One region of the Arthrobacter sp. SD76 genome, then DNA from elsewhere that is predicted to be linked to it. Evidence: riboswitches for the same ligand, from Rfam matches in the RefSeq annotation. Region 1 holds a riboswitch; each other region holds the start of a gene.

Region 1 (4,857 bases):
GGTCAGTCGTCGGTGCAGGGAGCAGCGCCGGCGGTGCCCGGCGTGTTCGGGGCCCAGTGCGGGTAGGTGCGGGTGTCGTTGGCAGGAACCCAGCGTCCCGCGTCCACCACGTAGTCCCAGCCGAGCCCGTCACGGCGCAGCTTGGCGATCCCGGCCAGGAGCCTCTGGGCATCTTCCAGCCGGGAACCCACGCCGAAGCTGGCGCGGAGCGAACCGGAAGGCAGGCCCAGCCGCTTCAGCAGGGGGTGTGCGCAGAAGCGCCCGTCCCGGAGGCCCACGCCGTGCTCGGCCGAGAGGTACGCAGCCACCAGGCCGGCGTCGTAGCCCTCAACGGAGAAGTTGACTACACCGATGGTGTCCGTGTCCGGGTTGCTGTCCTTGAAGATCTGGTGCACCGTGACGCCGTCGATCTCCTGCAGGCCCTCCACCAGGAAGGAACGGATGGCGGACTCGTGCGCGTGCCAGCGTTCCTGGTCGAGGCCCGCGATGACCTGGGTGGCCTTGGCCAGCGTGGCGGCACCCAGGACGTTGGGGGAGCCGCCCTCGTGGCGGGCCGGTCCGGTCGCCCAGCTGACGCCGTCGAGCCTGGCTTCCTTGACGGCGCCGCCGCCGGCAAGGTGGGGGGTACCGGCGTCGAGCCAGTCCGGCCGTCCACCAGGACGCCGGCGCCGAAGGGCGCGTACAGCTTGTGGCCGGAGAAGGCGACGTAATCGACGTCGTCCGCGCTGATGTTGATGCGCCGGTGCGGCGCCAGCTGGGCCGCGTCCACCACGATGCGGGCCCCGTGCTGGTGGGCCAGGGCAGCAAGGGCGCGGACCGGGAGGATCTCGCCCGTGACGTTGGAGGCACCCGTGATGGCCAGCAGGCTGACGCCACCCTGTTCCAGCTCGGCGCGCACAGCGTCGATGGTGCCGGCGATGGTGTCGGCAGCAACGATGCTCCGGTGGGGAACGCCCTGCCACGGCAGGAGGTTGGCGTGGTGCTCGATGTCCAGGTACAGGACGTCGCCGGCGGGCCGGCCATCGGTGAGGGGCAGGCAGCCGGCCAGCAGGTTGAGCGAGTCCGTGGTGTTCCGCGTGAAGATCACGGAGTCGTCCGGGCGGCCGCCCACGAATTCGCGGACGATGCTGCGGGCGTTTTCGTAGACCGAGGTGCTGATCTGGGACGCGTAGCCGGCACCGCGGTGGACGCTGGCATAGAAGGGCAGGATCTCGTTCAGGTAGGCGGAGACCACCGAGAGGGCGGGGGCCGAAGCGCCATAGTCGAGGTTCGCGTAGCGGATGTGGCCGCCCGAAATCAGAGGTGCCTGGATTTCCGCTCCGGTGACGGCTGCAAGCGGACGGCCGGCCAGCGCCTGGCGCTCGTCGAAGACGGAATCGGCGGTAATAGCGGCGTTGGGGGAGACGGTGGCAGTTGTCACAGAGACCTCACTTCAAAACAGGACTCCGGTATCAAGGGAATCCGCGCTTGCCGCATCCGCTCCGGACCGGCCTGGTCGTCACCCGGGGCACCCCACCGCGAATGGAGGGTTGCCGGCCAGCAAACCGGGGTTTTGCGCTGGCACTCGTGACCTGGTTAAGAGCGTAGAACATGGGGCGGCCAGGACTGAAGCCGGCGCAATCGTTAAGGCTTTTGTTACGCGCGGATGGAAATCGCGCCTTTCGGCGAAGAACACGACGGCGGACACCTCCTTCCGGAGGTATCCGCCGTCGTTTGTTCGGTTGCCGGGGTCTTTAGAGCAGGTCGTCCAAACCCGGGTTCAGCCGCTGCAGCACTTCCGAGTGCAGGATGGAGTTGGTGGCCAGGGCGTTACCGCCGAAGGGGCCGTCCTCACCCTCCAGCGAGGTGAAGCGTCCGCCGGCCTCCACCACGATCGGCACCAGGGCTGCCATGTCGTACAGGTTCAGCTCCGGCTCGCAGGCGATATCCACCGAGCCCTCGGCCACCATGCAGTAGGACCAGAAGTCGCCGTAGGCGCGGGTCCGCCACACCGATTCGGTGAGCCCCAGGAACTCGTCCAGGTTTCCCCGCTCCTTCCAGCCGGAGAGGCTTGAGTAGGACAGCGAGGCGTCGGAAAGGTTGGAAACGTTGGAGACCCGGAGCCTGGTGGCCGCGGCGAGCGAACGCCCCATGTAGGCGCCCATGCCCTTGGCGGCCCACCACCGCTTGCCGAGGGCCGGGGCGCTGACGACGCCGACCACCGGCTCGCCCTCGTCGACGAGGGCGATCAGGGTGGCCCACACGGGGACGCCGCGGACGAAGTTCTTGGTCCCGTCGATGGGGTCGATGATCCAGCGGCGCGAGCCGTGGCCGGTACTGCCGAACTCCTCACCCAGGACCGCGTCGCGCGGGCGGGAGCGGGAGAGCTGGCCGCGGATGGCTTCCTCGGCGGCCTTGTCCGCGTCGGTGACCGGCGTCAGGTCGGGCTTGGTCTCCACGTGGAGGTCCAGTGCCTTGAAGCGGCTCATGGTCTGGTCATCCACGGAGTCGGCCAGGACATGGGCCAGGCGCAGGTCATCGTTGTAGCTCGAAGCGGGTTGGATCATGGTTCCAAACTACCGTCTGCAGGCAGTTCTGCTGGGAGATCGGCGTTGTCAGTTGACGCTGCCGAGCTCCTTTGCCTCCTGCGCTTCCTCCCGTGGATCCGCTCCGAGCAACCGGCGCAGCGAGGCCAGCCGCGCTTCTCCGGTGGGTCCGGCATGGCCCGCGGCGACCCATTCATCCAGGCCGCAGTTAACGGCACTTGCCGTGTGCTTGCAGCCGCGTTCGCAGGCGTCGGTGCCGGGTGAGAGGTCGGGGAAGGACCGCAGGATCCGGTCCGGGTCCACATGCGCCAGGCCGAACGAACGGATGCCGGGGGTGTCGATGATCCAGCTGCCCGGCGGGGCGTCCACCAGCCGCAGGGCCAGGGCGGACGACGACGTGTGCCGGCCCCTGCCGGTGACCGCGTTGACGCCGCCGGTGGCACGCTCGGCTCCCGTGAGCGCGTTGACCATTGTTGACTTGCCGACGCCGGAGTGTCCGAGCATGACGGTGACCTTGCCGTCCAGGTAGGACCGGAGCGCGGCAACTGCCGCGCTGTCCAGCCGGGCGGACAGGCCGTCGTCGGAGCGCGCGTCGATGCCGGACGCCTGGGTGTCGGCGGTCCGGCTGATGATCACGGGAAGGTCGAGGTGCGTGTAGTTGGACAGGAGCTCCGCTGGATCCTTGACGTCCGCCTTGGTGACGAGCAGGACCGGCTCGATGCCGGCGTCGTAGGCCGCCACCAGCGCGCGGTCGATGAAGCCCGTGCGGGGTTCCGGGTTGGCGGCGGCCACCACGATCACCAGCTGGTCGGCATTGGCCACCACGGCCCGCTCCACCGGATCCGTGTCGTCGGCGCTGCGCCGCAGGAGGGTTTTGCGGTCCTGGATCCGTACCAGCCGGGCCAGGGTATCGGGGTCGCCGGAGACGTCCCCCACGAGGGAAACGAAGTCGCCCGCCACCACGGGGGAGCGGCGCAGTTCCCGGGCCCGGGCGGCGATAACCGTACGCTCGTTCGCGGAGTCCTCGCCCACCACGGCCGTGTATCGCCCCCGGTCAACGGTGATGATCCGACCGGTCACGGCGTCGTCGTGGCTGGGACGGTCCTTGGTGCGGGGCCTGGAACCCTTCTTGTTGGGCCGGATCCGGACGTCCGATTCGTCCCAGGAGTCAGTGCGCCTGGCCACCGCTAGCCTTCCGCCCCGGTGCGGGCCTCCTGCTGCGGGGCACCGCCCTGGGCGAGCATGTCCGCCCAGATCCGGGGAACTCGGGCATGGTTTTCGCCGTGGTGGCGATGTCCTCCACCTGCACTCCTTCCACCGCCAGGCCCAGGATTGCACCTGCAGTGGCCATGCGGTGGTCAGCGTAGCTGTGCACGACGCCGGCATGCAGCGGGGCGGGCCGGATCACCAGGCCGTCGCTGGTTTCCTCGGCGTCACCGCCAAGGCGGTTGATTTCCGTGACCAGCGCGGCCAGCCGGTCCGTTTCGTGCCCGCGCAGGTGGGCGATCCCGGTGAGCCGGGACGGGCCCGACGCCAGCGCGCACAGCGCCGCTACCGTGGGTGCCAGTTCGCTGGTGTCGGCGAAGTGGGCGCCCTTGATTTCCGGGCCGCCCGTGACCGTGAGGACGCCATCCTCCAGTGTCACTGTGGCGCCCATCTCGGCCAGGATGCTGCGCCACAGGTCACCCACCTGCTGGGTCTCCTCCGGCCAGCCGGGAATCCGGACAGTCCCGCCAGAAGCCAGCGCTGCCGCGAGGAAGGGACCGGCGTTGGAGAGGTCCTGCTCAATCCGCTGGTCGAAAGCGCGGATGGGACCAGGTTGGACAACCCAGTGGTTGGGCACCGAGTCGTCAACCTGGACCCCGCCCCGCGGAGGACGGCGACCGTCATGTTGATGTGGTCCAGGCTGGGTACCGGCTTGCCCACGTGCTCAAGATGCAGGCCTTCCGTGAACCGTGCCCCCACCAGGAGGAGCGCCGAGACGAACTGGGAGGACGCGCTGGCATCGATCACCAGGTGCCCGCCACGGACCTCTCCGCTGCCTTCCACCACGAACGGAAGCGACGACGGCGTGCCCCCATCCTCGGCGGATACCGCCACCCCCAGTGCCCTCAGCGCCTCGATGATGGTTCCCATCGGACGCTTGCGTGCGTGCGGGTCGCCGTCGAACACGCTGGCGCCGTTGCGAAGCGCCGCGATGGGCGGAACGAAGCGCATGACCGTGCCGGCCAGGCCGCAGTCGATCCTGGTGAGCGGCTGCTCCGCGTCCTGCCCCAGCGGGATTACTTCGAGGTCCGGCCCGAATGCGCCGTCGCCCGGCACTTCCGTGATG
Region 2 (4,857 bases), 1.3 Mb from region 1:
ATGGCGAGGGTCTGGGCCTGGGCAAACGCGATCTGCTCAGCCGTGCTGGCGGCGCCGACCGAAATCACGGCGCAGCGCTTTACCCGCTCCGGGTAGGTGACGGCCCATTCCAGGGCGCGGGCACCGCCCATGGAGCCGCCGAGGACCGCGTACCAGCTGCCGATTCCGAGCTGGTCTGCCAGCCGGGCCTCTGCCACTGTGCTGTCCCGCAGCGTCACCAGGGGAAGCGGGAACCCCACGGCGTCCCGTCCGGGGCGGGCGACGACGGCCCGGTGGACCCGTAGCAGCCGCCCACGATGTTGATGGACACCACGAAGAACCGGTCAGTGTCCACGGGGGCGCCGGGCCCGGCGAGCTGTTCCCACCAGCCGGGTTCGTCGCTGTCGCCGCGGGTGACGTGGGTGCTGCCGGTCAGGGCGTGCTCGATCAGGATGGCGTTGCTGCCGTCCGCGTTGAGCGTGCCCCACGTTTCGTAGGCGAGCGTGACGTCCGGCAGGTAGCCGCCGGCTTCCAGTTCCAGGCCCCCGATGGAGGCGTAACGGACAATTCCGTGCTCGGGAACGGTGGTACGGGTGACGGTAACCGTCATGGCAAGACCTCTTCTACGCGCTTGCCCACCGGCGGAATGACCGGCAGGCCAGGTCTTCACCCGGGGCACCCCACCGCGGAAGGAGGGTTGCCGGCCAGCAAGCCGGGGCTGTCACTGGCACTCATGACCTGGTTCGAGTGTACGAAACACCACCCGCCCCGGGCCAAGAGTGTGACTGGTTGTGACTTCCCCGGCCGTGCGCACCCGGGTGGCCACCCGCCGTCGGGCGTTGCTCCCGGCTCAGCTCCCCGGGCCGTGCGCTCAGGCGCCTGAGGCCTCCTTTGCCGCGCGGAAGCCGGCCTCGAGGTCGGCGAGGATGTCGTCGATGTGCTCCAGGCCCACGGAGAGGCGGACCAGTCCCGGGGCGACGCCGGCCGCGGCCTGCTGCTCCGGGGACAGCTGGCTGTGCGTGGTCGACGCCGGGTGGATGACCAGCGAGCGGACGTCGCCGATGTTGGCAACGTGGGAGTGCAGTTCCAGGGCGTCCACGAACCGCTTGCCCGCTTCGGCGCCGCCGGCCAGGTTGAAGGCGACGATCGCGCCGGTGCCCCTGGGCCGTACTTGCGGCCGCGCTCATACCAGGGACTGGAGGGCAGCCCGGCGTAGGCTACGGATTCGACGTCGTCCCGTGCTTCCAGCCACCGCGCAACCTCCTGGGCGTTGGCCACATGGCGCTCCACGCGCAGGCTCAGGGTCTCCAGTCCCTGCGAGATCAGGAAGGCGTTGAAGGGCGAAACGGCCGAACCGAGGTCACGCAGGAGCTGGACCCGGGCCTTGAGGATGTAGGACAGGTTGGCTCCCAGCGCTCCGCCCTCCCCCAGGTCGCGGCCGTAGACGAGGCCGTTGTAGGTGGGGTCCGGCGTGTTGAAGCCGGGGAAGCGTTCCGGGTCCTTGCTGAAGTCGAACTTGCCTGAATCGACGATGACGCCGGCAATTGCGGCGCCGTGGCCGCCCAGGTATTTGGTGGCCGAGTGGACCACGATGTCGGCGCCCCATTCCAGCGGCCGGATCAGGTACGGCGTGGACAGCGTGTTGTCCACGATCAGTGGTACGCCGGCCTCATGGGCGGTCCGGGAGACGCCTTCGATGTCCAGCACGTCCTGCCGTGGGTTGGACACCACCTCGGCAAAGAACAGCTTGGTGTTGGGCTGGACCGCCTCGCGCCAGTGGTCCAGGTTGTCCGGGTCCGCCACGAAGGTGACGGAGATGCCGAACTTCTTCAGGGTGTGGGCAAACAGGTTGTAGGTGCCGCCGTAAAGGCTGGGGCTGGCCACGATGTGGTCACCGGCCTCGGCGATGTTCAGGACGGCGAACGTCTCTGCCGCCTGCCCCGAGCTGAGGAGGAGCGCGGCGAGGCCCCCTTCAAGGCTGGCGATCCGCTGCTCCACGGCGTCCTGGGTCGGGTTGCCGATGCGCGTATAGATCGGGGCAAGCTCGGCGAGGGCGAAGCGGTTCGCGGCGCTCTCGGCGCTGGGAAAGACGAAGGAGGTGGTCTGGTAGATAGGCAGGGCGCGGGCGCCGGTGGCAGCATCCGGTTCCTGGCCGACGTGGATCTGGCGGGTTTCGAAGGACCATCCGTTGGACATTCAAGGCTCCTTTGACTGGGCCCGGCATGCTGGAAGCACCACGGGCCGCGCTTGCCATCCGGCCTTTTGCCGGACGGCCAGGTCCTCACCCGGGGCACCCCACCGCGGATGGAGGGTTGCCGGCCAGCGAGCCGGGGCTGTTGCTGGCACTCATGACCTGGGCCCAGTGTAGGAGTGCTCCGGGTCGGGCGGACACCATTGTGACGAACATGGTCCTGCGGGTTTTCCTCCCGTGGAGCAGGTCTCGAGGTTGCTGAAATCGGAAAATCCCAGTAAGGGTACCCTTAGCTGAGAGCCCGATCACAAAGTGCCAAGATGATGGCATGCGCATGGATCACGTCTCTTACGCCTGTGAACACGATGGCCTCGCGGCCACCACCGAACGTATTTCTTCTGCCCTCGGCGTTGAGGCAGTGAAGGGCGGGGTACACCCCCGGTTCGGTACCCGGAATATGATCATCCCGCTCGCGGGACACAAATACCTTGAGGTCGTGGAGGTCCTGGACCACCCGGCGTCGGACAAGGCTCCCTTTGGACAGGCCGTGCGGGCCCGCTCCGCAGCGGGCGGCGGCTGGATGGGTTGGTGCGTCGAAGTTGACGACCTTGCTCCGTTCGAGGCACGCCTGGGACGGGCTGCCGTCAACGGCAACCGCAAGTTCCCCGACGGCCGCGAGCTGGTGTGGAAGCAGATTGGAATCCTGGGCCTCATCGCCGATCCCCAGGTGCCCTACATGCTGAAGTGGGAGGGCGATCCGTCGCTCCACCCGTCCAACGCCTACGAGAGCAACATCAAGATGAGCTGCCTGACCATCGCCGGCTCGGCCTCCCGGGTTACCGAATGGCTGGGCGAGCCGGTGGAAAAGCCGCTGGAGGATGTTGCCGTTGAGTGGGTTGCCCCGCACGGCACGCCCGGCATCCTCTCGGTGACCTTCGAAACCCAAAACGGAGCGGTCACCATCTGACCTTCCCCTGACCGGGCATTTGGCCCGAGCGGGCTTCGGCCGCCATCAGGATGTGACAACGGCGTCACTTCCTGATGGCGGCCGAAGTCATTTAACCCGCGGGTGTTGTTTTCCCCTGGCTTAGGTCTTTTGGCATCAGCCACTCAAAATGTCACACCCTCCCGCGATGATGTGCGTATGGGAAACGGCATGGGCAGCGGAGCTAAGAGGAAGGCGCTGTTTCCTGCCATCGCGGCTCCCGGCGCCGGGCAGGGAGAAGCATGCGGAACAGCTCCAGCGCAAATTGTCAGTGCCTCCCGCGATGATGTGGGTATGGGAAACGGCTCAGGGACAGCAGCGGCGATGGAAGGCTTTTATGCCACTGCGGCCGCGCTGAATGGGCTGTTCCTTGAGGAAGAAGCCTTGAAGACCGCGCTTGCCAATGGAGATGCGGACGGATCCGGGGTTGATGTTCTCGGCCGACTGTTTGAACTTCGGTTGGAACGGCTTGGCCTGGAATCCAAGCTTGAGGCACAGACCACCGCACTCAAGGCCAGGGACGCTGCCCAGTGCCTTGACCTGCAGCAGGCCATGACCCCGCCCGATGCCTCCGCCCACGACCGCACGTTCACGGAAATATCAACAGTGGAAGAAATCGCCGGAGTCCTGACCATCAGCTACGGAGCAGCAGGGGCATTCATCACCCAGGCCCGTCGGGTCTGCGCCCTCCCCTCGGTCTACGGGAACCTGTCTTCAGGGGCATTGTCGTGGCAGGGCGCCAGGATCATCGCCGACGAAACAGAGGCCCTGGACCACCCCGCCGCCGTGGCCCTCGCGGACCACTTCCTGGACCCGGACGCACCGAACCCGGCCCGCGGCTGCCCCGCCACAAACCTTGTACCGTCCCGGCTGCGGGCCAAGGTCCGCGCCTGGCGCGAACGCCACCACCCCGAATCCATCGAAAAACGCCACACCAAATCCGCAGCCGACCGGCGGGTCGAATTCACCCCCGAACGCGACGGCATGGCCTGGTTCGCGATCTATATGCGGGCAGACTGCGCGTTGGCGGCCTGGAACAAAACTACAGCCATCGCCCGCGGCCTCCAAGGCCCCAACGAAACCCGCACTCTTTCCCAAATCAGGGCCGACGAAGTCGCCCGACGCCTCCTCACCCCCGCCCAAGCCACAACAACCACCACAGACGCCAGCACCGGCACCGGCTCCGGCTCCGGGCCGAGCATGGCCGCCCCGGCCGGCGGAGGGGACACGGAAGGCACCGGCGGACAACGCGGCAGCCAACCCGGCACCAGCACGCCTGCAGCCGGCGACGGCAACAGCCACCCCGGCACCGGCGATCAGGTTCAAGGCGCCGCGGAGGACCAGTTCCCTGATGAATTCCTCGGGCTCGCCACCCTCTTCGGATCCGACGAACCAGCAGCGGACCTCGGCATCCCCGACAACACTCACCTCGAAACCAACGATCACATCGACGCAACCAGTAACCCCGGCACCAAAGACAACAGCACCGGCGACACCTGCAGCCAAGCGGGAACCAGCACCACCACCGCGTCCCCCGGCGCAACCAGCCCCGGAGCCGGGAAAGTCCCCACACCCCGCACCGACGTCATCGTCACCGTCCCCGTGTTCGCCCTGCTCGGCCTAACTGACGAACCGGCCACCCTGGACGGCTACGGCCCAATCCCCGCGTCCATGGCCCGTAAACTCCTCGCCGACGGAGCAG
Region 3 (4,857 bases), 1.3 Mb from region 1:
GCTGCCGTGTTCAGCAGGACGTTCTCCTGCTGCAGGGCCGGGATGTTCGCCACCACGGCAATCAGCACCACGTGCATGATGAACACGTAGAGCGTGGCGCGGCCCAGCGGAATCAGGAACCAGCCCAGGGCCCGCTGCACGGGCTTCCAGTACGCGGTGAGGAAGGCATAGGCCGCGACCACCAGGACCAGGACGTTGAGCAGCCGGCCGGGCGCCAGGTACGTCCTCGCAAAGAGCGCGTCGTAGACCGTCCGGTACACGGTGTCCGCGACGAGCGCCAGCCGGACGTCGAAGCCGTTGGCCAGGTAGGGATTTCCCCAGGACAGGAAGGCCAACAGGAAAGCGAGCGCCGTGCAGGCGGCCACCACCCAGGTCCGCGCCGAGAGCCAGGCGACGATGCTGCGCCGGTGGAATCCGGCAACCAGGCCGAGCACGAACAATACCTGCCACACGAGCAGCGGGAACGAGTCCTCGAACTGCGACGGCAGGAGCCGGAAGCGCGTAGTGGCGCCGACGGCGTAGACCGCCAGGGTGCCGGCCAGCACCCACACGGCCTTGCCCCGGTTGAGGGCAGCAAGAATGAAGGGGCTGGCCAGCAGCAGCACCACGTACAACCCCATCACATTGAACTGCCACGGGCCGAACTGCAGCAGCAGGATGGCGGGAAGCACCTGGGGCGGCACCGGGAACTGGAAGAGCGACTCCATTCCTGCATAGAGGTCGTAGGTGCGTCCGGCGCCGTCGTGCCCTGCCCCGCCGGTCCCTTGGTCCACGAAGGTGGTGAGCGCGTCGGTACGGAACACCGGCAGCAGGGAAGCCAGGAAGACACCCACCAGGACGATCAGCGCCGTCAGGTAGAGCTTGCCGGCGCGCCGTGACGTCAGGTCCACGACCGTTCCAAAATCGTCCTTCACCCGTGGCCCGTACACCATGCCCACCACCAGGCCGGAGAAGAGGACAAACAGCTCGGCACCCGAAACGAAGCCCACCGCCTCCTGGGTGAGCAGCTGGAACAGGGACGTCATGCCCAGATGGTTGACCACCACGAACACAATGGCCAGTCCGCGCAGCAGGTCCACGCGGGAATCCCTGCCGGACGGGTCCGTATAGCTCCAGGCCGTTGCGGCGTTGACGCGGCGCGGAATCTGCCACAGAGCCACAAGGAGGATGACGAGCGCGGCCCCCACGGTCCAGGCTGCAGGCCCGGCCAGCGTGTTGGCCCGGACATAACCGCTGCCGCCGGCGGACACTTCCGTGACGGGACCGGTCACCAGGGCGAGGCCTCCAGCCGTTCCAGCGCCGCCCGGGCAACCTCCGGGCTGCCGGTCAGCAGCCAGTCGATGCTGGCCACGCCGGTGTCCCTGGTGCTGGTGCGCTCGTCCCAGACCACCGCGGCCGTCCTGCCAAACTCCGCCGAGGTGGCTGTGCCTACCACCTGGTCCCACCAGCCGGTCTTGATCTCAGCTTCGGATGCGCCGCCGGAGGCCGGGCTGTAGAAAGCGGCGGTCTGCAGCAGGAACGGTTTGTTCCGCCCTTGGGCATAGGTGGCGTAGAAGTTCTCGCCTCCTGAAGCCGTCAGCATCTCCGCCAGCTCGCCGGCGCGCGGAAGGGTATTGACGGCCGCGCCGCCGGCAGTGTCGTCGTGGAAGGCCGTCAGGCCAACCCAGTCCACGGCGTCATCACCGGGATAGTACGGTTCGTAGGCGCTGTCGGACCCGTCCCAGGCGCCGTCGCCGTTTGTATCCAGCAGTTCGAACCCGTCGCTGCCGGGAGCCGGGGCGTTCCGGTTCCGGTCAAAGGGGTAATCCTTGCCCAGGAACGGCTCCCAGACCATGACTGTCCGGCCGTCGCCGGAATCCTTGAACGCCGCGGACACTGTCCGGAACGCCTCCCGGTACGCGGCCGGCTGCTGGCCCCACTCCACCCAGCCGGCGTTCATGTCCGGGGCAAACCGCACCAGCACCTGGCCCTGGAACTGTGCGGTCAACCGGCGGATTTCCCGAGCGAATGATCCGGCAGCCGCGGCGTCGATCTGGTCCAGCGGCACGGTGGGCTTGACCGTGAGCATGGCGTGGGACCCCTGAAGCGATGACTGTTCAAGGAAGCCCTTGATGTCGTTCTGCTCGGAGGACCGGTACGGAAAGGCGATGTCGTGTCCAAAGACAGCCGGCGACGCTCCCAGCCGCTCGGCAAACCCCGCGGCAGTGTCCTCGCCCCATTCCAGGACGACGCCGAGCATCGGCTCCCCTGCATCCGGGGCGGGTTCGGCCGCCCGGGCCGGCCCCGCCGACAGGACCGCTGCCACACATGCAACAACAAGTGCGGCAAGGAACGCCCAGGCCAGGCGGAGGCGGCAGGGCGCGGCTGTTCGCATGTTCAAAGGGACCCCCAGTGCTGATCTTCGACGGCGGGGCGCTGCCCCCTAAGAACTGTATCGGGCCGCCCCTCCCGCGATGGGATAGAAAAAGCCCTCCCACCTGCTGTAATGCCGCCGTCGGCCGTCCCCGGGAAGGGCACCGCGACCGCATCCCCGGCAGCGTTTCCGCTTCAGTTACGCAACATGACGACAACGGCGATGCGGCCGCCGGTGCCAGATGTTACGTTTTTGGGGAGTAATCGAGTACCGGCGCCAAGCCCTGACTGGCCGGTCGGCAACCCTCCTTCCGCGGCGGGGTGCCTCAGGTGAATACTCGGCATATCGACCGATTCGAGCTGCAAGCGTGAGAGAAGGAGATCCGTCGTGTCCGACGCCCCCGAAGAAAAGCTGTCCTACCGCCTCATCAGCGGCCCGGACAACCGTGAATTCTGTGAGCGGATCTCCACCGCGCTCGCCGAAGGCTACGTCCTGCACGGAAGCCCGGCGGCAGCCTTCAACGGCACCAGCGTCATCGTGGCCCAGGCCGTCGTCCTGCCCGCCGCCATCGCCTCGGCGGACGCCGCCGTCGCCACCGCTGTTGACGACCTGGAAGCAGCCAACGAGGACCTCGAGTTCGACGGCGAGGGCCACGCATGAGCTACGCAGGAGACCTGACGCCGGAGGAAGCCTGGGCCAAGCTTGAGCAGGGTGCCATCCTGGTGGACGTGCGCACCGAAGGCGAATGGGCCCACATCGGCATCCCGGACACCAAGGCCACGGACAACGATCCGCTGTTCATCCAGTGGACCTTCCCCGGCGGCATTCCCAACCCGGATTTCCTCAAGGACCTGAGCCAGCAGGCGCCGGAAGACTCCAGTACCGAATTGGTGTTCATCTGCCGCTCCGGCCAGCGTTCCATCTCCGCCGCCATCGCCGCGACGCAGGCCGGTTTCACCTCCTACAACGTCCTGGAGGGCTTCGAAGGCGATCCGGACCGCTACGGCGAACGGACCGTCAATGGCTGGAAGAACCGCGGCCTGCCGACCAACCTCGGAAAGAACTAAGTGACCTTCAATAACGACGCCGCCGGCTGGAACCCCGACACCCAGGCCGTCCGCGGCGGGCTGGATCGCACCAACTTCCAGGAAACCTCCGAAGCGGTCTTCCTGAACTCGGGCTTCGTGTACGAATCCGCCGCCGCTGCGGAACGCGCCTTCACCGGCGAGGACGAGCGCTTCGTCTACTCCCGGTACGGCAACCCCTCCGTGGCAACCTTCCAGGAGCGGCTCCGGCTGCTCGAGGGCACGGAGGCATGCTTCGCCACTGCGTCCGGCATGTCCGCCGTCTTCACCGCCCTGGGCGCCCTGCTGGCTGCCGGGGACCGCGTGGTGGCCGCCCGTTCGCTCTTCGGTTCCTGCTTCGTCATCCTGAATGAGATCCTGCCGCGGTGGGGCGTGGAGACGGTGTTCGTGGACGGCCCGGACCTGGAGCAGTGGCGCGCCGCCCTGTCCCAGCCCACCACCGCCGTCTTCTTCGAGTCCCCGTCCAACCCGATGCAGGAGATCGTGGACATCGCCGCGGTCAGCGAACTCGCGCACGCCGCCGGGGCCACCGTCGTCGTCGACAACGTCTTTGCCACTCCCCTGCTCCAGCGCTGCGGCCAGCTGGGCGCGGACGTCATTGTCTACTCGGGCACCAAGCACATCGACGGCCAGGGCCGGGTGATGGGCGGTGCCATCCTGGGCACCAAGGAGTACATCGAGGGCCCGGTCAAGCAGCTGATGCGCCACACCGGCCCGTCGCTGTCGCCGTTCAACGCGTGGGTGCTGACCAAGGGCCTGGAGACCATGGCGCTGCGTGTCAACCACTCTTCCGCCACCGCCCTCCGGCTCGCTGAATGGCTGGAGCAGCAGCCTGCCGTGAGCTGGGTGAAGTACCCGCTGCTGAAGTCCCACCCGCAGTACGACCTCGCAGCGAAGCAGATGCGTGCCGGCGGCACGGTGCTCACCCTGGAACTGCCCCCCTCCGGCGGCCGCTCGGGCAAGGAAGCCGCCTTCGCGCTGCTGGACGGGCTGCGGATCATCGACATCTCCAACAACCTGGGCGACTCGAAGTCCCTGATCACGCACCCGGCCACCACCACGCACCGCGCGATGGGGCCGGAGGGGCGGGCTGCCATCGGGCTCAGCGACGGCGTGGTGCGCCTGTCCGTCGGGCTCGAGGATGCCGACGACCTGATCCGCGACCTCGAACAGGCCCTGAAGCAGATCTAGCTTTTATCCCGCGGTACATCGTCCGGCTGGAGCTCCAGCCGGACGTCCACGGCGTCGCCCGCCCTGATCCGCGCTTTGTCCCGGACAGCCTTCTTGACGGGCAGCAGGTATGAGCCCATCTTGTTGTCCGGGAAGATGGACGTCTCCCAGCGGTGGCCGCCGATCTCCACCGCGACCTTGACCGAGCCGAAGGCCTTGTTCCCGGCTTCGCTTTGCTCCGCAATGTCG

The links. A riboswitch is a leader RNA that binds a small molecule or an ion and turns the genes downstream of it on or off. The one in region 1 is predicted to bind S-adenosylmethionine.
Region 2: linked by a shared signal. The riboswitch ahead of ACPEE0_RS13095 (bifunctional o-acetylhomoserine/o-acetylserine sulfhydrylase) and the one ahead of ACPEE0_RS06760 (aminotransferase class V-fold PLP-dependent enzyme) in region 1 are both predicted to bind S-adenosylmethionine.
Region 3: linked by a shared signal. The riboswitch ahead of ACPEE0_RS00310 (DUF1737 domain-containing protein) and the one ahead of ACPEE0_RS06760 (aminotransferase class V-fold PLP-dependent enzyme) in region 1 are both predicted to bind S-adenosylmethionine.

The regions. Positions count from the first base shown of each region.
Region 1 is NZ_JBNBLR010000001.1:1,368,529-1,373,385, forward strand. Features, by position in the region: partial or broken gene ACPEE0_RS06760 (aminotransferase class V-fold PLP-dependent enzyme) at 3-1,420, opposite strand; SAM riboswitch class IV at 1,459-1,572, opposite strand; gene hisN (histidinol-phosphatase) at 1,734-2,546, opposite strand; gene rsgA (ribosome small subunit-dependent GTPase A) at 2,595-3,710, opposite strand; partial or broken gene aroA (3-phosphoshikimate 1-carboxyvinyltransferase) at 3,694-4,857, opposite strand, start outside.
Region 2 is NZ_JBNBLR010000001.1:2,677,683-2,682,539, forward strand. Features, by position in the region: partial or broken gene metX (homoserine O-acetyltransferase MetX) at 1-589, opposite strand, end outside; SAM riboswitch class IV at 602-718, opposite strand; partial or broken gene ACPEE0_RS13095 (bifunctional o-acetylhomoserine/o-acetylserine sulfhydrylase) at 851-2,175, opposite strand; SAM riboswitch class IV at 2,218-2,333, opposite strand; gene ACPEE0_RS13100 (VOC family protein) at 2,499-3,137, shown strand; gene ACPEE0_RS13105 (DUF222 domain-containing protein) at 3,450-4,857, shown strand, end outside.
Region 3 is NZ_JBNBLR010000001.1:72,924-77,780, reverse strand. Features, by position in the region: partial or broken gene opgC (OpgC domain-containing protein) at 1-2,374, opposite strand, end outside; SAM riboswitch class IV at 2,612-2,727, shown strand; gene ACPEE0_RS00310 (DUF1737 domain-containing protein) at 2,741-3,013, shown strand; gene ACPEE0_RS00305 (rhodanese-like domain-containing protein) at 3,010-3,420, shown strand; gene ACPEE0_RS00300 (O-succinylhomoserine sulfhydrylase) at 3,421-4,629, shown strand; gene ACPEE0_RS00295 (DUF1905 domain-containing protein) at 4,626-4,857, opposite strand, start outside.